Gottschalkia purinilytica: one gene and its partner. The protein of the gene in region 1 interacts with the protein of each later gene in a pairwise test. Links are inferred from orthologs where the notes say so. Each region holds a gene or a part of one and is shown on either strand. Other genes may lie near its edges.

The links.
Region 2: the proteins of groL (region 1) and grpE interact in binary tests that used the Escherichia coli proteins (3 or more experiments, as listed by UniProt). The link is inferred for Gottschalkia purinilytica from one-to-one orthologs.

The regions. Positions count from the first base shown.
Region 1 is NZ_LGSS01000002.1:38,765-51,667, forward strand. The notes cover bases 5,993-8,883. They hold groL (chaperonin GroEL), read right to left. Parts: upstream 8,307-8,883; coding sequence 6,678-8,306; downstream 5,993-6,677. Other genes in these bases: CLPU_RS02040 (PepSY domain-containing protein), read right to left, coding at 6,121-6,351; CLPU_RS02050 (co-chaperone GroES), read right to left, coding at 8,379-8,660. Also shown: CLPU_RS02015 (MATE family efflux transporter), read right to left, coding at 1-685; CLPU_RS02020 (helix-turn-helix domain-containing protein), read right to left, coding at 893-2,806; guaA (glutamine-hydrolyzing GMP synthase), read right to left, coding at 3,017-4,549; CLPU_RS02030 (hypothetical protein), read left to right, coding at 5,533-5,724; CLPU_RS02035 (spore coat protein), read left to right, coding at 5,742-5,978; CLPU_RS02055 (DUF554 domain-containing protein), read right to left, coding at 8,934-9,608; CLPU_RS02060 (ABC transporter ATP-binding protein), read right to left, coding at 9,692-10,483; CLPU_RS02065 (ABC transporter permease), read right to left, coding at 10,458-11,366; CLPU_RS02070 (ABC transporter substrate-binding protein), read right to left, coding at 11,359-12,399; CLPU_RS02075 (HutP family protein), read right to left, coding at 12,615-12,903.
Region 2 is NZ_LGSS01000003.1:120,781-133,735, reverse strand. What follows is about bases 10,013-12,955. They hold grpE (nucleotide exchange factor GrpE), read left to right. Parts: upstream 10,013-11,164; coding sequence 11,165-11,746; downstream 11,747-12,955. Other genes in these bases: dnaK (molecular chaperone DnaK), read left to right, coding at 11,774-12,955; hrcA (heat-inducible transcriptional repressor HrcA), read left to right, coding at 10,077-11,111. Outside these bases: CLPU_RS04000 (DNA internalization-related competence protein ComEC/Rec2), read left to right, coding at 1-1,172; holA (DNA polymerase III subunit delta), read left to right, coding at 1,169-2,224; rpsT (30S ribosomal protein S20), read right to left, coding at 2,266-2,529; GPR endopeptidase, read left to right, coding at 2,748-3,722; spoIIP (stage II sporulation protein P), read left to right, coding at 3,841-5,109; lepB (signal peptidase I), read left to right, coding at 5,221-5,748; lepB (signal peptidase I), read left to right, coding at 5,908-6,441; CLPU_RS03965 (hypothetical protein), read left to right, coding at 6,488-6,814; lepA (translation elongation factor 4), read left to right, coding at 6,904-8,715; radical SAM family heme chaperone HemW, read left to right, coding at 8,768-9,922. UniProt on the Escherichia coli protein: Participates actively in the response to hyperosmotic and heat shock by preventing the aggregation of stress-denatured proteins, in association with DnaK and GrpE. It is the nucleotide exchange factor for DnaK and may function as a thermosensor.

The DNA of each region.
Region 1 (12,903 bases):
ATAAATTAAATTTTAAATTGATTTTTTTAGCTACCTTATACATCTGGTAAAATGCATATATAAATCCGATTATTTGAGAAACCACAGTAGCTATAGCTGCACCTGCTATTCCTATATCTAATATCCCAACCAATATATGGTCTATAACAATATTGATTATAGCTCCTATAGATGTAGCTATTAAAACTATTTTAGGATTTCCTAAAGAATTTAAGATATATCCAAATATATTAGTAAATCCTAAGAACAAAGATCCGATTAGTACTATAGTAATATATTCTTCTGCTAAAGGATAGATTGTACTACTTGCTCCCAACTTTGATATTATAAACTCTTTAAATACAAAGACTATGATAGGAAGTAAAATAAGAGTTACTAGTCCTAAAAATATTGCATTCACAATACTTTTATTCAGTCTTTCAAAGTTTTTAGCACCATAGGATCTAGCTACCTCTGTAGCAGTTCCCACGCCTATAAGTAACGATAATGAAAGCATTAATCTTTGTATAGGAAAGGCAATACTCAAAGCTCCTATGGCATTAACCCCTACATATTTTCCTACAAAGAAGGTATCTACCATATTATAAAGTTCTCCTACTAGAAGAGTAATAACTGCTGGTATAGAAAATTTCAGGAGTGCTTTTGTAATGTTCTTTTCCTTAAATACTCCGTTCGTCGTAATCATGACTATCACCCCATTTAAGTTTCTTGTGTCATTTATAGTATTTAAGAATCTATTAAATGAACTTTGGGAGTATTCTCATATAAAAACACCATATATAATATTATACAGTGTACTTTTTATAAATAAAATCTACATATTAAACTATATTAAGGGACATATTTAGGTACTAATAAATATTTATCTTTTGTCCAATAGAAAAAAGCACCTCTAGTAAGGTGCTTTTTGTACTTTTTTGAATATAATCATTGTGGCCCCACTTCCAAACATCTTAAAATTTATAGGAAATACATTACTCTTCTTTGCATGTTTAATATCTACTTTAGGAAATGACATATATTCTATTAATTGTATTTCTTCATCTTTTAATTTCTTAGATTTACCCATAGATCTCCAAATTCTATAGCTAGAGCCACTCTTTTCATCTACTTGATATTTTATAACTCTATAATCATCTATTAGATTTTCTATATTGAGAAAAAAATGTATTTCTTTATTTACATTTTCTTTACCTTCATTAAAAATAAGTATTTGATAATCTTCGTCATTACAAGTTAATATATGATTTTCTCCTTTAGATATGATCTTATCTCCTAATAGACTTGCAAAATACATACTATAATACGAAGGTTTCTTTACTCCTTGATAACTTAATACTCCATATTCTCCAGAGAATAACTCTTCTTTAAAATCTAATGCTTGCATATAAAAATCATCATTCATAAAATTTTTAAACGTATATGGTAGCATATATTCTGTATTATATATATCATTGATTTTGTCATCATAGATAATACTCCTATTACTGAATTTTATTCTATCATCTAATGACTTATCGTATTCAAATATCCACTTTTCTACTTCTTCTGACGAAAAATTTTCTAGTATAGAATCTATATTAGATAAAAATATGTCTTCCTCATCTTTACTAATTATTATATAAGGCGTAAGGTCTAATACCTTTAGTTTTTTTACACCTTCTTCAAACAGTCTATAATTTCTGTTTTTAAAACAATCTTTTATAATTAAGTACTTAAAATTCAGCAGTTCCTGTATAGATTTTAAATTTTTAAATATATCTTCTATTAACAAGTAATGAAAGTTTCCAAAATATAGCTTTTCTAAATAATTTTTATCTAGTTTTTTGCCCTCGTCAGATAAGTTTAAGTCTATTTTTATAATTTCTTCTTCAATGTTATATCTTGAGTATTCAGCTAAATAGTCTTTTAGGTAGTCTAATGATAAATCTGTAGAATATTCTTTTACTTTCTTTATTTCTTTCAGTTCTTCTTCTGTTTTTTTATACTTTTTTCTATATTCTTTCGGAGTCATTTTATAGTGTTTTTTAAAATATTTATTGAAGTATCTTATGTGAGAAAATCCCAGTTCTTGAGATATTTCTGTTAGTGTCTTATCTGTATCTAAGAGTAATTTTATAGCTTCTTCTACTCTAGTTAAATTTAAAAATTCATTAAAACTAATTCCCACTGTATTTTTGATTTTATAAGATAAATAATGTGAACTTAGATATTCTTTTTCAGCTATTTCTTGAAGACTTATTTTATTTTTAAAATTATTATATATATATTTTACTATTCTATGATATCTTTGAAGCTGCTCTTCATCATCTTTTAATTCTTCTTTCTCATACATAAGATAATGAAAATGATTTATTAGATGATATAAGAGATCTATTAAAGTTTTATTTATAAATTCTTGGTAATTTTCTCTCTTTTTTATGCTCTCTAGTAATAATATTGCTACAAATTGTTTCAATATAATATATTCTTCAGTATTTTGTATATTTTCTTCTGATGTATCTGCATAAAAAAACATGTTTTTCATATCAGCATAATACTTATCAAAAAAACTAGGATTTATCTGAAGTATTAATACCAAATTTTCCTCATCACTATATATGCGATGAGCTTCATCAGCATTTACCATTTCTATCTGTTCCGCTTTTACTTTGTACGTTCCTGCCTCTATATTTAAATATATACTTCCTTTCAATACGAATATTATTTCAAGAGCATTATGCCAATGTATGGGATATTCTCTTATATCACTTAAGCTTATGTGTATAGGAAGATTATCTGTGTACCTCACATATTCTCTTCTCATTTTTTATTTTCCCCCTGTGTATTTTCTCTTATATTTATTATATCTATATATACTAAAAAACAAAATGCCAAAAGACAGAAGGGGGTCTTCTGTCTTTTGGCTTTGTGATTTTAGGTGATATAACTTTTTGATATTGGTTTATTTATTCCATTCACATGGAACTTTTATATAAATAATTGACCGGGTAAGTCAAATTATTTCAAAATTATTCTACTCCCACTCAATAGTAGATGGTGGTTTCGATGTTATGTCATAAACTATTCTGTTTACTCCATCAACATTATTTACTATCTTATTTGAAACTTTTTCTAGTACTTCAAATGGTACTCTAGCCCAATCAGATGTCATTCCATCTGATGAATTTACCGCTCTTAGAGCTATAGTATGACTATAAGTTCTTTCGTCTCCCATTACTCCAACACTTTTTATGTTTGGAAGAGCCGCAAAGTACTGCCATATATCGTTTTGAAGTCCAGCATTCTTAATTTCTTCTCTAAAAATCCAATCTGCTTCTCTAACTATATTCAGCTTTTCTTCTGTAACTTCTCCTAATACTCGTATTGCTAATCCTGGTCCTGGGAACGGCTGTCTGTTCACTATTTCATCTGATATTCCAAGTTCTTTTCCAACTTTTCTTACTTCATCTTTGAACAAAGGTCTTAGTGGTTCTATAAGCTTAAAGTCCACATCTTCTGGAAGACCTCCTACGTTATGATGACTTTTGATAACAGACGCTTTATCAGTTCCACTTTCTATAACATCTGGATATATAGTTCCTTGAACCAAATAATCAATTTGGCCAAGCTTAGATTTTTCTTCTTCAAATACTCTTATGAACTCTTCTCCAATAATTTTTCTTTTTGTTTCTGGGTCAGTAACCCCTTTTAATTTTTCTAAAAATCTATCTTGTGCATTAACTCTAATTAAGTTCATGTTGAACTTTTCCTTAAAGTTTTTCTCTACTTCGTCACCTTCATTTTTTCTTAAAAGCCCATGATCTACAAATACACAAGTTAAGTTAGACCCTATGGCCTTATGCACTAATACTGCTGCAACAGATGAATCTACACCGCCAGATAGTGCACATATAGCTTTCTTATCTCCTATTTGTTCTTTAAGACTTTCTATAGTTTCCTTAGCAAAATGTCCCATGTCCCAGCTTGGAGATAATTTACAAACTTTATATATAAAATTATTTATAATTTCTCTTCCTCTTTCTGTGTGTTCAACTTCTGGATGAAATTGAACTGCATATAGATTTCTATCCTTGTCTCTCATAGCAGCTACTGGACAAGAATCTGTTTTAGCTAAAACCTCAAATCCTTTTGGTAGACTATCTATGAAATCTGTATGACTCATCCAACATAAGATATCCTCGTCTATATTTTCAAATATTCCATCTTTGATTAATATTTCAAGCTTAGTTTTTCCAAATTCTTTCTCTTCCGCTCTAGTAACTTTTCCATCAAATACTTGAGCCATAAGTTGACCACCATAGCAAATTCCAAGTATAGGAACACCTAAATCGAATACTCCTTTATCACATTTTGGAGCTTCATCTGAATATACGCTTGCTGGTCCGCCTGAAAATATAATCCCCGAAGGATTCTTTTCTTTTATTTTATCTAGAGAATAGTTACAAGGAATTATTTCGCAATATACATTGGCTTCCCTAACTCTTCTAGCAATTAATTGGCTATATTGACCACCAAAATCCATTATCAGAATAAGTTTATTATCCATATTTTGCCTCCAGACTATCTTTAGTTATGTTCTACAAAAAAATACACATTCAAGAGTGGAATGTGTATTTTGGGTATCAAAAATACAAGTTAGTTCCACCCATAGTCAGACAATTTACGGTTATCTGGTAGAGACTCCCTAGCCTTATTCTAGGGTATATATGAGCCATAACGATAATATTTTTTAACAGTTTTTCCTTTTTATTCAGTTAACAAAAGTGTAACTTATAGTCCCACTTTTGTCAAGAAGTTTTGTTTATTTTTTAAATCTCAATATTTAAAGTTATGTCAACTTATCCATTGTAAATAAAAAAATACACATTCGAGAGTGGAATGTGTATTTAAGCATAACAAAAATACATATTGATTTCCACTCATAGTCAGATAATTTACGGTTATCCGGTAGAGACTCCCTAGCCTTATTCTAGGGTATATATGAGTTGTAGCAACTTTATTTTTTATTTAATATTAACAAAGCTCAATAATGTTAATTATATGTCTATTTTTAATTCAACAATTCTTTACCCTTTAAAAAGTTTTAATTTGTCGCAAAAATTTCGATAAAAAATAAAAAAACACACATCCGAGTGGAACGTGTATTTTGAACGACAAAAATACGAGTTAATTTCCACTCATAGTCAGATAATTTACGGTTATCCGGTAGAGACTCCCTAGCCTTATTCCAGGGTATATATGAGCTATTAACAAATTTAATTTCTTTAATCGATTAACTATAGTTTATATTATAGTTAATATGTTTGTCAAGCATTTTTGTTTTTAAAATTTTGTCACTAAGATTGTTTTATGTAAACCATTTAAAATTTTTTTAATTATCAATTATAAAAAAGTTTTCTCATTAAATATACTTTTTAACTATTAATTATTTTATTACATGATATCTCATATTTTTCAAGTTATATATTTCATTTACATAGAGATAATAATTATACAACAATTAATTTTAACTCGAAATGAGGGATTTTTATGTTAGATGAAAAATCTATAAGTTTAGTAAAAGAACAATTAAATAATGAATACGTACTTTATAAAAAATATTTAAACTATAGTAATATGATTTTTGATAGTGAACTTAAAAATATATGCTATGAATCAAGTCTTAAACATAAAGATAATTATCAAAGCATAGTTTCGTACTTAGATTCACTTAAAGGATAAGAGGAGTGATTTTATCTATGTATGTTTATAATCTTTTAACAGAGAAAGATATGCTAAATGACCTCATTTATTCAGAAAAATATATATCAAATTCTTATAGTAGTATTGTTTTAGAGTTACCATGCCCAGAACTTAGAAAAATACTTTTTAGATGTCAGTTAAATGTACAGAGTATTGAGTCTAATATTGAAAATGCTAGAAATGAAAGAGGTTGGAACCTTAACTCATTATGTAAACTTAGTTCTTATTCTTAATATTTATAACTTTCACGTTTAAACTATTATAATTCACAAAAAAGCTCCTATATAAAACTTTAAAAGTTTTACATAGGAGCTTTTAATATAAACTCATTGTCTTAAATTAATTTTATATATTCATTTTTAATTATTTCTCTAATTAGTCCCTATCAATTTCAATTATTCTTCCTGTATCAGCATTTATTTTAACCTCATATACTCCATAATCAGTAAGAATTTTAACTTCATAAACCAATAAACCATTTTCAGTATCTAATTCAGCTTTTATTACTCGCCCCGGAACTTGTCTTAGAGCGATTCGAATAGCTGTTTCGATATCTATACGATAGTTGATCCAGTAGTCCCATGTATTATAGTAATACCTCAACATATACACCTCCCTCTTTTGCATTTATACAACTATTATATTCAAATGCAAAAAAGTTGGTGCTTTCGAATCTCATTAAATAAACTATTTTGTAAGAAAGTATTAGATCAATTCTAAGGCTCATTTTTAATTTTTAAAGCTTCTTTATACATTATCTCTATATCAATTTGCATAAATATGCTACTATACTTTTAGAAGCTAATATAAGTCTTGAATAGTTTTAAAAAAATTTGCCAACCAAAAGTCATCCTATATTCGCAAATGGTTGGCAAATCTCTTTTATAAAGTTATTCAAATGTTGGTTTTAACACCTTTCACCACTTGATTTATTACATCATTGGCATTCCGCCAGGCATTCCACCGCCCATTTCTGGTACTGATTCTTCTTCTATATCAGTTACAGCACTTTCAGTAGTTAATACCATTGAAGCTACAGAAGCAGCATTTTGTAAAGCTGATCTTGTAACTTTAGTTGGATCAACTATACCAGCTTCGATCATATTTACATATCTTTCATTTAATGCATCAAATCCAATTCCTTGTTCACTTGCTTTTACTTTTTCTACTATAACTGATCCTTCTAGTCCAGCGTTTATAGCTATTTGCTTAACTGGTTCTTCTAATGCTTTTAATATTATTTGGATACCAGTTTTTTCGTCTCCTTGTGAGCCTTCTAGTAACTTTTCTACAGCTTTACTAGCATTTAATAATGCTGTACCACCACCAGATACCATACCTTCTTCAACTCCAGCTCTTGTAGCAGCTAAAGCATCTTCTATTCTTAACTTTTTCTCTTTTAATTCAGTTTCAGTAGCTGCACCAACTTGAATAACTGCTACTCCACCAGATAATTTAGCTAATCTTTCTTGTAATTTTTCTTTATCAAACTCTGAAGTAGTTTCTTCTAATTGAGCTTTTATTTGATTAACTCTATCTTTAATATCTGATTCTGCTCCAGCACCGTTTACAATAGTTGTGTTTTCCTTATCAACTTTAATAGTTTGAGCAGTTCCTAAAAGGTCTAGTGTAGTTTCTTTTAAGTCATATCCTAATTCTTCTGAAATAACTTCTCCACCTGTTAAGATAGCTATATCTCTTAACATGTCTTTTCTTCTATCTCCGAATCCTGGCGCTTTAACAGCAACACAGTTAAATGTTCCTCTTAATTTGTTTACAACTAATGTAGCTAATGCTTCTCCTTCTACTTCATCAGCTATAATTAATAATTGCTTACCTTGTTGTACTATTTGTTCTAATACTGGTAATATCTCTTGAATATTAGTTATTTTTTTATCTGTAATTAAAATATATGGATTTTCTAATTCTGCAACCATTTTTTCAGTATCAGTTACCATATATGGTGATAAGTATCCTCTATCAAATTGCATACCTTCAACTACATCTAAAGTAGTTCCCATTGATCTTGATTCTTCAACTGTTATAACTCCGTCTTTACCTACTTTTTCCATTGCTTCTGCTATTAATTGTCCTATTTCGTTATCATCAGCTGAGATAGATGCAACTTGAGCAATAGCGTCTTTAGTTTCTATTTGTTTTGAGAATGATTTTATTTCTTCAACTACAGCTCCTACTGCTTTGTTTATTCCTTTTCTTAAAATCATTGGATTTGCACCAGCAGCAACATTTTTAAGTCCTTCTCTAATAATAGCTTGGGCTAATAATGTAGCTGTAGTAGTACCATCTCCTGCAACATCATTTGTCTTAGTTGAAACTTCTTTTACTAATTGTGCTCCCATATTTTCAAATGGATCTTCTAATTCTATTTCACGAGCTATAGTTACACCATCATTAGTAATAAGTGGTGATCCAAATTTTTTATCTAAAACAACGTTTCTTCCTTTTGGACCTAAAGTAACTTTAACAGTATTAGCTAACTTATTTATACCTCTTTCCATAGCACGACGTGCTTCTTCGCCAAACTTAATATCTTTAGCCATTATATTCACACTCCTCAGTTATTTTAAAATTGTAAGTACATGATATTAATAATAAAATTATATGATTTAAAATTATTGAACTACTGCTAATACATCAGCTAATTTTACTATTGTATATTCTTCTCCATCTACTTTGATTTCTGTTCCAGCATATTTTGAAAATATAACTTTGTCTCCTACCTTAATTTCATCTTTTTTCTTTTCGTCATTAGTAATTCCTGCTCCAATAGCAACAACTTCAGCGATTTGTGGTTCTTCTTTTGCTGTACCTGGAAGTACTATACCACTTTTTGTTTTTTCTTGAACTTCTACTTTTTTGATAACAACTCTGTCTCCTAAAGGCTTAACGCTCATTAAAAACCCTCCTTAGATATATATTAAATTTAAGTATATTTAACTGCTTTTTTTCATTATTAGCACTCACCTTGATAGAGTGCTAATCCTTATGAATATTATGTTACTTAATAAATAGTCTCTAATCAAGCTTTTTTTTTAGATTTAAATGATAATTTAAAGGTTTTATTTTAAATTAATATCAATTTTCTTCCTATTATACTTTATTGCTTGATTTTTCTTATGTTCCTATGTTTAAGTAACTAAACTATATTTTGCCCACTTTTCATTTTATTAGACTAATGCATAATACATTAATATTATTATTAAAGATGGTATCATATTCCCTATCTTTATTTTCTTTATATTTAAAATATTAATTCCTATGGCTATTATAAGTAATCCTCCTAAAGCCGATACTTCATTTATCATTTGAGGAGTAAAAAAGTCTTTTACCATTGAAGCACTAAGAACTATAAGTCCTTGATATATAAGTACAGATATTGATGAAAAAGCTACACCTATTCCCAAAGTAGAGCCAAATACTATTGATGTCACTCCATCTAATATAGATTTAGCATAAAGTGTATCATGACTCCCTTTAAGTCCACTCTCTAGTGAACCTACTATAGACATAGCCCCTACACAAAATATTAATGTAGTAGTAACAAATCCCTTAGAAAAGCTTCCTCCTTCCTTAGAAAATTTTTCTCCTATCCAATCTCCAAGATTGTTTAGCTTTTCTTCTATGTTTAGCATCTCTCCTATAAGACTTCCAATTACTATACTTATAATTATAGGCAACATAGATTTTGTTTTTATAGCACTTGTAATTCCTATTAATATAACACATAATCCTATTCCATTCATTACAGTTTCTTTATACGATTCCTTTATTAAATTTTTAAATATTAATCCTATAAGTCCGCCTATACAAATTGATATAGAGTTTACAATAACCCCTAGCATGTACGTTATGTCTCCTTCCATATGTAATGATAATCACTAAATCTTTATTTAAAGAAAAAACTTTAGGTATTACCTAAAGTTTTTTAAGATGAAAGTAACGTTCTATCTGATAATAGTCCTTGTGTCTTCTCAAAGTTAGAAAGTAATTTTTCTACTGTTAATTCTTGTTTTTCTTCACCACTTATATCTAGTATAACATTTCCTTGGTGCATCATTATAACTCTATTTCCTAAGTCAACTACATGTCTTAAGTCATGAGTCACCATGAGTGTAGTGACACTATCTCTATTAACTATTTCCTCAGTCAGTTCTATTATTCTTGCAGATGTTTTAGGATCTAGTGCTGCTGTGTGTTCATCTAGTAAGAGTAATTTAGGCTTAGACATAGTAGCCATTATTAAAGATAAAGATTGTCTTTGTCCACCTGATAATAATCCTACTTCTTGATCCATCTTATTTTCTAAACCTAGATGAAGTTCAGATATAAGTTCTTTAAAATATCCTATATTCTTTTTAGATATACCTTTTGTTAATCCAAAATGCTTTCCTTTATTATAAGCCATGGACATATTTTCAAGTATAGTCATTGAAGGTGAAACCCCAACAGAAGGATTTTGAAACACTCTAGATATAACTCTAGTTCTTTTATACTCTGGAAGTGATGTTATATCCTTTCCATCTAAAGTTACAATTCCATCATCTATAGGAAGAACTCCCGATATAACGTTTAAAAGTGTAGATTTACCTGCTCCATTACTACCAATGATAGTTATAAAATCTCCCTTTTCCACTTCTAAGGAGAAATCATTATAAAGTACATTTTCATTAGCTGTATTTTTATTAAAAGTCTTACATAGATTTTGAATTGAGAGCATTCCCTTCACCTCCACTTCTAGTTTTCTTTCCTACAAATAAAGCTTTAATATCTTTACCTCTATTATTTATCCCTAAAAATATTATAACTACGACAGCTGTCATAAGTTTTAAATCCGTAGGTGATGAACTCTTTTCTAATGCAAATGCTGTAGCTAATCTAAAAATAATTGATCCAAATAAAACTGCTGTTGTTGCTTTAAAGAAAGTTAACCTTTTAAATATGGATTGTCCTATGATAATTGATGCAAGTCCCATAACTACAATACCTGTTCCCATACCTGCATCTCCAAATCCTTGATGTTGGGCAAGTATTGATCCAGCTAATGCAACTAGAGCATTTGAAATCATAGTTCCCATTATCTTAGCTTTTCCTATATCTACTCCTAATGAAGTAACTAGTTGAGGATTGTCTCCTGTAGCTCTTAATACAAACCCTGACTTAGTAGATAAAAATAAGTCCAATAATAATTTAGCTAAAATAGTTATTATTATAATTATAACTATACTGTTTATATTATATGAAAATATAGTTTTGGCACCCATTAAAGGTGTATTAGGCTTGCCCATTATCCTTAGATTAACTGAGTACAATCCTGTCATGACAAGTATCCCAGATAAGAGATTTGTGATTCTAAGTTTCACATGAAGAACTCCTGTAATAATCCCCGCTATAGCACCTGCTATAGTAGCCAATATAATGGCTAAGAAAGGATTCATTCCACCAACTATGCAATATGCTGTTACAGAAGCTCCCAAAGGGAAGCTTCCGTCAACAGATAAATCAGGAAAATCTAATATTTTATATGTTATATAAACTCCTAATACCATTATTCCATATATTAAACTTTGTTCTAAAGTACTAATCAAAAAACTACTACTCACCCTTGCCACTTCCTATCATTTGTGCTTTATTTTTTATATCTTCTGGTAATTTGATTCCTAATTTTCCTACAGTTTCTTTATTAATAACTGTAGAAGTTTCTTTTGTTGTTTGCATAGGAAGGTCTTGAGGTTTTTTACCTTCTAATATTTCTATAGCCATAAGCCCTGTTTGATATCCTAGTTTACTATAGTTAATACCATCTGTAGCTAACGCGCCATCTTTAACTTGCCCTTCTTCTGATCCTATAATAGGAATTTTCTTGTCAATAGTCTTTGAATAAATTAAAGGCATAGAAGAAACTACTATGTTATCAGTTGGAACATATATAGCATCTATTTTTCCTATAATAGAATCAAGTACCTGAGCAACTTCATTTGTTCCAGTAACTCCACCTTTAACAATTTTGAATCCAAATTTCGGTGCTGCTTTCTCTGCATCTTTTAATTGTACTTCTGAGTTTGCTTCACTAGTGTTATATAATATACCTATATTTTTGGCATTTGGAACTAATTTTTTTAATAATTCAAATTGAGTATCTATTGATAATGCATCAGAAGTTCCTGTAACGTTGGTTTCTGTTTTTTCTAGACTCTTTACAAGTTTTGCATTTACAGGATCTGTTACTGCTGTTATTAATACAGGTATGTCTTTCTTAGCTTTTTGAGTGGCATTGTATAATCCTTGTGCCGATTGAGTTCCAATACCTAGTACTAAGTTTTTATCTTGTGAAACAAAACTTTGTGCTATATTTTCAGATAAAGACTGGTCACCTTGAGCATTTTTATACTCTACATCTATTTTATCCTTATATCCTTTTTCTTCCAAAGCTGCTATAAATCCCTCTCTAGCGCTGTCTAAGGCTTTATGTTCCACTATTTGTGATATACCTATCTTTATTTTTCCGTTGTCCTCTTTACTACTTTTTGATTTAGAGCTAGTATCTTCTGTTTTTGAACAGCCTGCTAATAGAGATCCCCCTAAAACCAGAGCTAAACTCAAAGATACTATTTTCTTACCTAGCTTTCCTACCATTCTACCATCCTCCTATTTAGTCTTTAATATAGTGTGCTAAACAAAAACACTTTTAAGTATCCTACCTACATATACTTATCTACTATTCTACAAACCTACTTAACTCTTTATTACTAAAAAGTGTTAAAGTAAAAGTGCATAACTATATAATTTAACTGAATTATATAAAAAAAAACATTTCAAGTCAATATTATATACAAAGTACGATATTTTTCCTATAAAACAGGTACACATCTATGTCCTAGTCCAACGACAACTTCATTTAGGTGTAAAAGTCCTATACTCATAAATATACATACACTTAAATGTTCACCATATCTAGCTATACCTATCTTTCCACCTACATTTAATCCATTAGCTTTTGAAGCTACTTGTACTATAGCTTCTCTTGTTGCTCCTGCTACTGCACCATCATGCACTAAACATTCTTTTGTTATACCACTACGTCTTGATGCTACTACTGACCTTTCTATTATCTTGTGTATTGAAGATATAAGGTCTCCA
Region 2 (12,955 bases), on another replicon or contig:
GATATTTTATAAATATATTGCTAGTTATATTTACAAAGAGTATGAATTTAGTACATAATTTAAGTTATAACATAATTGTTCATTCACCTAATTTTATAGAGATGATAATGTATTATGTTTTAATTTGTATAGCTCTAAATATTATTAAGACTGACTTTTTAAACAGAAAGTTTATACGTATAATAAATTATTATTTAATATTAATTATATTTATAGTATCTACTAATTATTTAATTGAAGAATATGCTATTATTGACTTTATAGATGTAGGACAAGGTGATAGCTGTATTGTTAGATTAAAAGATAAAAATATACTTATAGATACAGGAGGAAGTATTTTAAATAATTTTGATGTTGGAAAGAATATAGTGCTTCCCTATTTACAGAAGAATGGAATAAATTCTCTAGATGGAGTATTTATTAGTCATTTCCATGAAGATCATGCTGAAGGACTACTATCTTTAATAGGGAATATAAAAATAAAAAATATATTTATAGGATATAAAAGCCAAAATAACAAACTTTACAGAGATATTATTAAATTATCCTCAAAGCATAATATTCCTATACGACTAATAAAAAAAGATGATAAAATTATATTAAATAAAAATAGTGCAATAGATATTCTAAGTCCTGAAAGGAAAGAGGATGTTAACTTTAAAAATGAAAATAATATGTCCTTGGTTTTTATATTAAAAACTTATAATAAATCACTTCTATTTACTGGTGATATAGAAAAGGAAAAAGAAAAGGATATTGTAAAAATAAATTATAAACATAAAGTAGATATAATAAAAATACCACATCATGGAAGTAAAACTTCATCAACTGAAGAATTTATAAAAAGGTTCGAACCAAGATATGGAATAATTCAAGTGGGAAAAAATAATTTTGGACATCCTAATAAAGAGGTCTTAGAGAATTATGAGAAACATGAGATAAAATTATATAGAAATGATACTATGGGACTTATAACTGTATTAATATCAGAAAATGATTTTAAAATAGAAAACTATTTAAAATCAAAACCAGTTCTAGAAGATGTACTTAAAAGTTATATATTAGACTTAGGAATTATATCTATGTATATGATAATATGGATAGTGATGATATATAATTATAAACTAAGTGATTTAGATAAGATAAACATAGATGATGAGGTGCTTATATGAGTTATAAAGACTTTTTAAGAGATGTAGAAAAAAATGAGCTGAAGAAAGTATATTTGATTTTTGGAAAAGAAATGTACTTAAAAGATATGTTATTATCCACATTAAAAAATAAATATATAGACAAGGCATTTGAGTCCTTAAACTACATACATATGGATGGCAAGTCTATAAGTTCTGATATGATAATAAATGCTTGCGAGACACTTCCATTTATGGCGGATAAAAAGATTGTAGTAGTAGAGGATTTATCTAGCTTTAAAAGTGGAAATAAAGAAGGGAATTTTAGTGGTGAAGAGGATTTAATTAAATACATACCAAAAATAAGTGACTTTTGTTGCCTAGTTTTTATTATAAAAGAAGATAAAGTAGATAGTAGAAAAAAGATAGTTAAAAGTATAAAAAAAGAAGGATTAATAGTACAACTGGATAAGCTCAAAGATGAAGAATTGAATAAATGGGTGATAGACATATTTAAGAAGAACAATAAAAAACTTGTAAGGAATGTATTGATTCATTTTATACAGTGTTCATCTTATTTTGATACTAACACTAATAAAACTCTATATGATCTGGAAAATGAAATATTTAAAATATGTAACTATATGGGAGAAAGAGAGGAAGTAACTAAAGAAGATATAGATAAAATGATAACAAAATCCTTACAAAACAATATATTTAAACTTGTAGATTTTATTGGACAAAGAAATTCTTCTAATGCATTATCTGTATTTAACGAAATGATAATGGAAGATGAACCACTTCAAGTTATATTACATATGGTTATTAGGCAATTCAGACTCTTACTTATGACTAAGTTGTTGAATGAAAAAGGATATAGTCAAGGAAACATAGCTCAAAAAATTGGTATACATACTTTTGTTGTCCAAAAGCTAACTTCTCAATGTAGAAACTTTAATAGTGATGAATTAACTAATATATTAAAAGCCTGTATGGAACTAGATCAGAACATAAAGACAGGAAAGGTAGATGGTAAGATAGGTATAGAAATATTGATAGTAGAGATTTCTAATAAGATAAAGAAAATAAACTAAAAACTTCGGGCACTGCCCGAAGTTCGTTTATTTAACGGAAACTATATAGCTTCGTTTAATTTCTTTGCTAAACGACTAATTTTTCTTGAAACCGCATTTCTGTGAATAGTATTCTTAGCAGCAGCTCTTGAAAGTTTTTTCTCAACAATTTTAAGTAATCCTTTAGCTTCATCAAGATTTCCGTTTTCTAAAGCGTTATCAAACTTTGTTATATAAGTTTTGATTTCAGATTTTCTTGACTTATTTATACCAGTTTTAACTTTGATAACATCAATTCTCTTTTTAGCTGATTTTATATTTGCCAACAGGTTCACCCCCTTCGAATGCAATTAACAAAGGTAATTTTATCACGAAGACTGATAAAATGCAAGGAAAATATGCTATTTGTTTTATTAACAATAAATATAAAAAGTATACAGTTTAGGAATAATAAATATATAAAAAACACAAATTAATATATGAAAAACTTATACATAGTTTTAATATGATATTTTATCAAAAACTAACTGGAGGAGATAGATAAATGTTTCAAGTTAGAACAGATTTAGCAGTTGAAGCTAGAGAGTTATATAAAGAAAGTAACAATATGGAAGTGTCAGGGGTAGAAGTCGAAAAAAAAGAAGAAGAAAATTACTCAATAACAAGGGTTAAGGTTCTAAATGAATCAGGAGCAGAAAAAATGGGAAAACCTATAGGAATATATACTACTATTGAAGTTCCTGCTCTTAAGAAAGCTGATCAAGATTTAAAAGATGAGATTAGTAAAGTATTATCTAAAGAATTAAAGGAAATTATAAAACCAGATAAACAGACAAAGTCATTGGTTGTAGGATTAGGAAACTGGAATGTAACACCAGATGCATTAGGACCTAAAGTTATTGAAAAAGTGTATGTAACTAGACATTTTTTTAAAGCATATGAAAAGACAGAAGATGAAACTATGTCAAATGTTTCTGCTATATCACCTGGAGTAATGGGGCTTACAGGAATAGAAACTAGCGAAACTATAAAAGGTATAGTAGAGAAAACTAATCCTGATGTAGTGGTTGCAATAGATGCACTAGCTTCCAGAAAAATGGATAGGGTAAGTACTACTATACAAATAACGGATACTGGTATAAGTCCAGGATCTGGAGTTGGAAATCAGAGAAAGACTTTAAATAAAGAATACTTAGGAGTTCCTGTGATAGCTATTGGAATACCTACAGTTGTAGATGCTGCTACTATGGTAAGTGACACGATGGACTTAATAATAGGAAGTATGAAGAAACAATCAGAAGCAGGAACTCAGTTCTATGAAATATTGGAACAATTAAACTCACAAGATAAGTATGAACTTATAAAAGAAGTTTTGACTCCTTTTATGCCTAACATAGTAGTAACTCCAAAAGAAATAGATGATATGATAAATGACCTTTCACAGGTAGTTGCAAATGCAATAAATATTTCATTACATCATGGTATAGATCTAAAAGATGTAAATAGATATTTAAACTAAAATTCACAGTTTTCAGCTGTGATTTTTTTTGATTTAAAATCAATCATAATATTAATAAGACAAGAATATAATCTTATATAATTTTAAAACACTTTAGAAAAAGTTAGGAGTGTTAAATGTGATTAGAAAGATTAGAAATACTAAAGGATTAATACCTATTATAATATGTGTTCTTTGTATAGCAAATTTAGCATTAGGATTTGAGCTAATTAAAAAAATTACAAAGACAGAGAGATTGGGGATTAATAGAGAAGTAAATGTTGGACAAGAGGAGACAGTATCAACTTTTAGCAATTCTAAAAACAACGCAGATAACAAATCAATTGAAAATAAAAATTTAAAAAAAGAAACAAAACAAGAGACTAAACTAAATAGTAATAAAAAATCTAATGATAAATTAAGTAATATTTTAATGAGGCTACTTATAGATAGTAATGCTTATATGAATGTAGCTTTTGAAGAAAATTATAAAAAAGATAGAAAAATAGAGACTATATCTACAACTGATTATGTTATATCTAAAGTTTCTAGGTTTTTCGAACCAAAAAAATACTTAAAAAGTCAGTTACCTGCAATATTAAATCTAGTAGATGATGAAAGAAAAATTCAAACTGTTGATAAAAATATCAAGAATGAAAAATATGAAGATATAGTTTTTGTTGAAGATTTCGCAGAATCGACTGAAGGTGTAGAAATAACTTCAACAGAAGACAATAATTCTGGACAAAAGCCTAATTCTATAAAAATAAATGATGCAGATCCTTATATTTTAATATACCATACACATGGAACAGAATCTTTTTTACCAGCTACAGAAGGAAACTTTCACTCTACTAGGAGAGAATATAATATATTAACTATAGGTGAAATAGTAGGTACAGTCTTAAAAGAAAAAGGACATAAATTGAAACATATAGATATGTATCATGATACACCATCTTTTAATAAATCATATGTAAGATCTTTGGAAACTGTGAAAGATGAATTAAATAAGAATAAAAATTTAAAGGTACTCCTTGATATACATAGAGATGGAGTAGACGAGAAAAATGTTCAATATGCTGCAAAAATTAAGGAAAGATCTAAAATAAAAGTAAATGGAAAAGATGTAGCTACATTTTCGTTAGTAGTTGGACCACAAAATCCTAATAAAGATAAATTATTAGAATTTGCTAGATATATAAAAGAAGTTGCAAATCAAATGTATCCTGGAATATGTAGAGGAGTTACAGTAAAATCCTATGGTAAATTTAATCAATATGTTAGTGATTATTCTGCACTAATAGAAGTGGGAAGTAACTTAAACACTATAGAAGAAGCTAAGGAAAGTGGAAAACTATTAGGAGAGATATTAAACAAAGTAATAACAGATATAAAACAGGAATAATGTAAAAAAATAGATAAAATGAACAAAGAAAGATATAAGTCGTCTTTCTTTTTCTTCATAAAAAATGGTATAATGGATTTTATAACACGTTGATGATAAGAGGGGGTAACTATGAGCGCAAGACAAGAAGCAAAAGAATGGATAAAATGTATAGTTGTATCAATAGTAATAGCATTTATTATAAGAACTTTTTTATTTAATAGTACAAAAGTTTTGGGTAGTTCTATGTATCCTACTTTACATGAAAATGATAGGCTATTTACGAATAGAATAGTATACACTTTAGGAGAACCAAAAAGAGGGGATATAGTTATATTAAAAGCACCAGATGATAAAAATAAAGACTATATAAAAAGGATAATAGGTGTAGCAGGAGATAAAGTAGAAATAAAAGATGGTAAAGTATATGTTAATGGAGAAGAGATAAAAGAAGATTATACCGAAAAAGGAGCTTATACTTATTCGGATGAAAGTATGTGGGAAGTTCCAAAAGGTAGTGTATTTGTACTAGGAGATAATAGACAAATGGGGGCTAGTAAAGATAGTAGAGCTTTAGGATTAATTCCTGTTGATCTTATAAAAGGAAAAGCATCATATAGATATTTTCCTATAGATAGATTTGGATCACTTTATAAGTAAAAAAATAAAATATAATTTATAATTACTGTAACCAAATTGAAATATAAATGATTATGTTTCATAAAGGGAAAATAATACTAATAGAGAAAGATATATATATCTTTCTTTTTTTATTTATAAGTTACTATTAATTAAGTCATATACAATTGGAGGGGGATTATGATATTTAATGGAAAAATGAAAAAAGAAATAAAAGGATGGGTAAAATGTATAACAATATCCATTGTCGTAGGTTTATTTGTAAGAATGTTTTTATTTAATAATACAAAAGTATCAGGACAATCTATGTATCCTACATTATATGATAATGATAGACTTTTCACTAATAAACTAGCATATTCTTTAGGAGAACCAAAAAGAGGAGATATAGTAGTATTAGATGCTCCTACAGAGCCTGGAAAAAGATACATAAAAAGAGTAGTGGGGATATCAGGTGATAAAATAGAAATAAAAGATGGAAAAGTATATGTTAATAACAATGAGTTGAAAGAAAAATACATAAAAAAGGGTGTTCAAACATATTCGGAACAAAATATCTGGGAAGTTCCAAAAGGTCATGTGTTTGTACTAGGAGATAATCGATTAGCTAGCGAAGATAGTAGAATGTTAGGTACCGTTCCTATTAACTCTATAAAAGAAAAAGCATCATATAGATATTTTCCTTTAAACAGATTTGGCTCATTGAATAACTAAAGAATAGAAAATCTTTAAAAAGCTCATAATAATCTTGGTGATTATTATGGGAACTAGAATGGAACGATATGAAAGGAAGCAACGTCAGAAAAGCAAAAATAAGCTAAAAGTTTTTTTTATACTAGCTTTAGTAATAGGTCTTATATTCGGACTTAGCCTATTAGATGATATACTAAGAAATATGACTGATACTAAGGAACAACAAATCTATGGGATAAAACTGGAAGATGATAGTTATACTATTCAACTGTTTGGTAAGGATTATACTATAGATCAAGAAATTATAAATAGCATAATAAATAATATTAAATCTGCTGGAGAAAATGTAATAGATATAGTTGACAAATATAAAGATAAAATATTAAATAAATAAAAGACCAGATTAATCTGGTCTTTTAACTGTTTTTTTATTATGCTATAATTGTTTAGTATTAGTACTTCCATTTATCAAGGAGGATAAATATGACACAGGATAGACAAAACAGAATAAGGAATTTTTCGATAATAGCTCATATAGATCATGGAAAATCTACACTTGCAGATAGACTTATAGAAAAAACAGGTCTTTTAACACAAAGAGAAATGCAAGATCAGTTATTGGATAACATGGATTTAGAGAGAGAAAGAGGAATAACAATAAAACTGCAAACAACAAGACTTATATATAAAGCTAAAGATGGTAAGGAATATTATCTTAATCTTATAGATACTCCAGGACATGTTGACTTTAATTATGAAGTTTCTAGAAGTCTAGCAGCATGTGAAGGTGCAATACTTATAGTTGATGCGGCTCAAGGAATAGAAGCACAAACTTTAGCCAATGTTTATTTAGCACTTGATCAAGATCTAGAGATTGTACCAGTTATAAATAAAATTGATCTACCTAGTGCTAGACCAGATGAAATAAAGCAAGAGATAGAGGATGTAATAGGATTGGATGCCTCAAATGCGCCATTGATATCTGCAAAAGAAGGATTAAATATAGAAGATGTATTAGAGAGTATAGTTAATGAGATACCATCTCCTAAAGGTGATAAAAATAATCCTTTAAAAGCTCTTATTTTTGATTCATACTATGACAATTATAAAGGTGTTGTTGCACTAATAAGAGTAGTAGAGGGAACTATAAAGCCTGGTATGGAAATAAAAATGATGGCTACGAATAAAAAGTTTGAAGTTACAGAAGTAGGTGTATTTGCTCCAAGACAAATACAAGTTAATGAACTATCAGCTGGAGAAGTAGGTTACGTGTCAGCAAGTATAAAGAATGTAAAAGATGCGACAGTGGGAGATACAATAACAGATGCAGATAATCCAACAAGTGAACCATTACCAGGATATAAGAAAGTTACTCCTATGGTATATTGTGGGATTTATCCTGCTGAAGGAGAAGATTATAATAACATAAGAGAAGCTTTAGAAAAATTGCAAGTAAATGATGCGTCACTAACGTTTGAAGCTGAAAACTCTGTAGCCCTAGGATTTGGATTTAGATGTGGATTTTTAGGACTATTACACATGGAAATAATTCAAGAAAGATTAGAAAGAGAATTTAATCTAAATATAATAACTACTGCACCAAGTGTTATATATAGAATTATGAAAAAAAGTGGGGAAGAGATAATGCTACAAAACCCTACGAATCTACCACCTTTAACGGAAATAGAATATATGGAAGAACCTATTGTAAATGTCTCTATAATGACTCCAACAGATTATGTAGGAGCTATAATGGAGCTATGTCAGAATAGAAGAGGAACTTTCAAGGATATGGAGTATATGGAACAGACCAGGGTTACTATGAACTATGAGCTTCCTTTGAATGAAGTTATATATGACTTTTTTGATGCTTTAAAATCAAAAACAAAAGGATATGCATCTTTAGATTATGAATTAAAAGGATATCAAAAATCAAGCTTAGTAAAGATGGATATAGTTATAAATGGAGAGTTAGTAGATGCATTCTCTGTTATAGTACATCAAGATAAGGCTTATGAAAGAGGAAGAATGATAGCAGAAAAGCTAAAGGATGTTATACCTAGACATCAATTTGCAATACCTATACAAGCATCAGTAGGTGGAAAAGTAATTGCAAGAGAAACAGTAAGAGCATTAAGAAAAGATGTACTGGCAAAATGCTACGGTGGAGACATTAGTAGAAAGAAAAAGCTACTAGAAAAACAAAAAGAGGGTAAAAAGAGAATGAGACAGCTAGGAAACGTAGAAGTTCCTCAAGAAGCATTTCTAGCAGTGCTTAAATATGATGATAAGTAAAAAAATGCACACTTAAAGTGTGCATTTTTTAAAAGGAGAGATAAAGAAATTAATGAACATGGAAAAGAAAGACTTAGGACTTTACATTCATATACCCTTCTGTGAAAGTAAGTGTTATTACTGTGATTTTAATTCTCATGTAAATAAAAACTATCTAGTAGAAAAATATATTATGTATTTAAAAAAAGAACTTGATTTGTATATTAATGATTTAAAGGGATATAATTTAAAAACGATATTCTTTGGAGGAGGAACCCCTTCAGCTATAGACGAAAAATATATTTACGATATATTGAACCACATATATAAAAATGCAGATATATCACATTTGAAAGAGATTACATTAGAAGCTAATCCAAAAACTTTGAATACTGAAAAACTAAAAGTATATAAATCATTAGGAATAAATAGAATAAGTTTAGGGGTACAAACTTTAAATGATAGTTTATTAACTCAAATAGGTAGAATTCATACTACTCGTGACTTTCTTGATACCTATGAATTAATTAGAAGTCAAGGTTTTGAAAATATAAATACAGATATAATGTTTAACTTGCCAAATCAAACATATAAAGACGTCATCAAAACTTTAAAAGAGATTATAAAATTAGATATAAAACACATATCATATTATAGTTTGAAGATAGAAGAGGGAACACCATTTCATGTTAAATATGAAAAAGATGAACTAAGACTTCCAGAAGAAGATGTAGAGAGAAAGATGTATCATGGAGCAATAGAATTGTTGGAGAAAAATGGATATAAACAATATGAAATATCTAATTTTGCAAAACAGGGATATGAGTGTAATCATAACATCATCTATTGGAAAGTAAAACCTTATATTGGAGTTGGATTATCAGCTCATTCAAATATAAATTCTTATAGATATGGAAATACAGAAAAATTTGAAGAATACTTTAAAATGATAGATGAGAACAAACTTCCAATATACGAAGAAGAGAAGGAATTCATAGATAAAGATATGGAAATTGCAGAATATATAATATTAGGACTTAGACTAATACATGGGATAAATAAAGAATATTTTAGTAAGAGATTTGGTATTACAATAAGAGATGTATTAGGTAAAAAATTAGACAAATTTATCGAAGAAGGATTATTAGAAGAAAATGATTATAATGTAAAACTTACTAAAAAAGGATTAGATTTATGTAATATTGTTTTTATGGAGGTACTTCCTTAAAAAACAATGTAAATGAGATTAAATAGCTTATAAATCTTTAAAAAAGGTATTGACAAAATAATTTAACAATGATAATTTAAAAACATAAATATTAGCACTCTATACTACTGAGTGCTAATAAAAGGATTAAAGCCTTACAGGATGTGATGCTAGTATGATGCTTGATGAAAGGAAGTTACAAGTTTTACATGCTATTATACAGAGTTATATAATAAGTGCAGAGCCTATTGGATCTAGAACTATATCTAAAAAATTTGACTTAGGAGTTAGTTCTGCTACTATAAGAAACGAGATGTCTGATTTGGAAGAACTTGGCTATTTAGTTCAGCCTCATACTTCTGCGGGAAGAATTCCATCAGATAAAGCATATAGACTATATGTTAATAAGCTCATGACATCATTAGATATAGGATCAATATTATCTAATGACTTAAAAGATAAATTAACAGAAGGAAGAAGAGAAATAGATCAACTGATTCAAGGAGCAGCAAAAATATTAGCTAGTATAACTAATTATACGTCATTAGCTATAGCTCCTCAAATAAAAAGAAGTTCTATTAAACGTATACAATTAGTTCCAGTTGATGATTCAAAAATACTAGCAGTTCTAGTTACAGATTCAGGTATACTAAAAAATGCAGTTTTTAGAACAAATGATAATATATCTTATGATAATTTAAATGTCATGACTAATTTCCTAAATGAAAAGTTAAAAGGACTTACTATAGAAGATATAGGATACGATTTTCAAGAAGGACTAATTAGAGAAATGTATGAACTTAAATATTCTATTAGTAGCATTATGCCAGTAATACTACAATCTTTAGAAGATACAGAAGATATGGGAATATACTTCGATGGTGTTACTAACATATTTAACTTCCCAGAATATAATGATATATCTAAAGCCAAACAATTTTTATCATTTATTGAAGATAAAAATAGTGTTATGGATATGCTGATAAATAGTGAATTTAGTGACGTTCAAGTAACCATAGGAAGTGAGAATATTTATGAAGAGATACAAGATTGTAGTGTCATAACAGCAGTCTATAGTATAAATGGAAAAACTATAGGCAAAATAGGAGTTATAGGACCTACGAGAATGGATTACTTGAGAGTAATAACAGCTGTAAAATCACTGTCTTTAGATTTAAATGAGATAATTAAAAATTATCTTTCAGAGTAATAGGTGTAAGATATATCTTGCACCTATATAAAGAATTTCGAGGGGGGAATGTTTTGAGTAATGAAGATATTACAAAAAAAGATGATTTGGTTAATGATGAACTAGAAGATGAGATATGTGAAGAAGCAGATAGCAATTTAGAAGCTACAATAAAAGAAGCTAATGAAAATGAAAATATTCAAGAACTAAAAAGCAAGTATGAAAATAGTATAAAGGATATGGAAGAATTAAATAATAGGTTCTTAAGACTACAAGCAGATTTTACCAATTACAAAAAAAGGGTAGAAAAAGAAAAAGAATCAACAATAGCATATGCAGTTGAAAACCTATTAACTCAAATATTACCTGTATTAGATAATTTCGATAGAGCATTATCAGTAGAGTGTAGTGATGAAAATAAAGCTCTTTATGAAGGCATGGAAATGGTATACAAACAATTCATTGATATACTAAAAAATCATGGTTTAGAAGAAATAGAGGCTTTAAATGAAAAATTTGATCCAAATTATCACTATGCAGTTTCTCAGCAAGAGAGTAATGAGCATGAAGAAGATACAATAATACAAGTATTAGGTAAAGGATATAAATTAAAAGATAAAGTCATTAGACCAAGTATGGTAATGGTATCTAAATAGATAATTACATAAGAAGGAGGAATTAATATGAGTAAAATTATTGGTATTGACTTAGGTACTACAAACTCTTGTGTTGCTGTTATGGAAGGTGGAGAACCTATAGTTATTGCTAATACTGAAGGAAATAGAACTACACCTTCTGTTGTTGCATTTACAAAAGAAGGAGAAAGATTAGTAGGGGAAACTGCAAAAAGACAGTCTGTTACTAATCCAGATAGAACTATTGCGTCTATAAAAAGACATATGGGTACAAATCATAAAGATACTATAGATGGAAAGGAATATACTCCTCAAGATATATCAGCTATGATACTACAAAAACTAAAATCAGATGCTGAAGCATACTTAGGAGAAACTATTACAGATGTAGTTATCACAGTTCCAGCTTATTATACAGATGCTCAAAGACAGGCTACTAAAGATGCTGGAAAAATAGCAGGATTAAATGTTAGAAGAATTATAAATGAACCAACTGCTGCATCTTTAGCTTATGGGTTAGATAAAGATGAAGAACAACACAAAATAATGGTATTTGACTTAGGTGGAGGTACATTTGACGTATCGATACTAGAGTTAGGTGATGGAGTATTTGAAGTTATTTCTACAAGTGGAGATAATAGCCTTGGTGGAGATGATTTTGACCAAGCAATAATTGATTACTTAGCTGAAGAATTTAAGAAAGAAAATGGTGTTGACCTAAGAAATGATAACATGTCTCTTCAAAGATTAAAAGAGGCAGCAGAAAAAGCTAAGAAAGAGTTATCAAGTGTAATGTCAAGTAATATTAATTTACCATTTATTACAGCTACACAAGAAGGACCTAAACACTTAAATATAGATTTATCAAGAGCTAAATTTGAAGAATTAACTAGTCATTTAGTTCAAAGAACATTAGATCCAGTTAAAAAAGCTTTAAATGATGCAGGATTAACTCCAGCAGATATAGATAAAGTTATATTAGTAGGTGGATCAACAAGAATACCAGCTGTACAGCAAGCAGTTAAGAATTTAACTGGTAAAGATCCTCATAGAGGAGTTAACCCTGATGAGGTAGTTGCATTAGGTGCTGCTATTCAAGCAGGTGTATTAAGTGGAGAAGTAAAAGACTTATTACTATTAGATGTTACTCCACTTTCACTAGGTATAGAAACTTTAGGTGGAGTATTTACAAAGCTTATAGAAAGAAATACAACTATACCAACTAAGAAA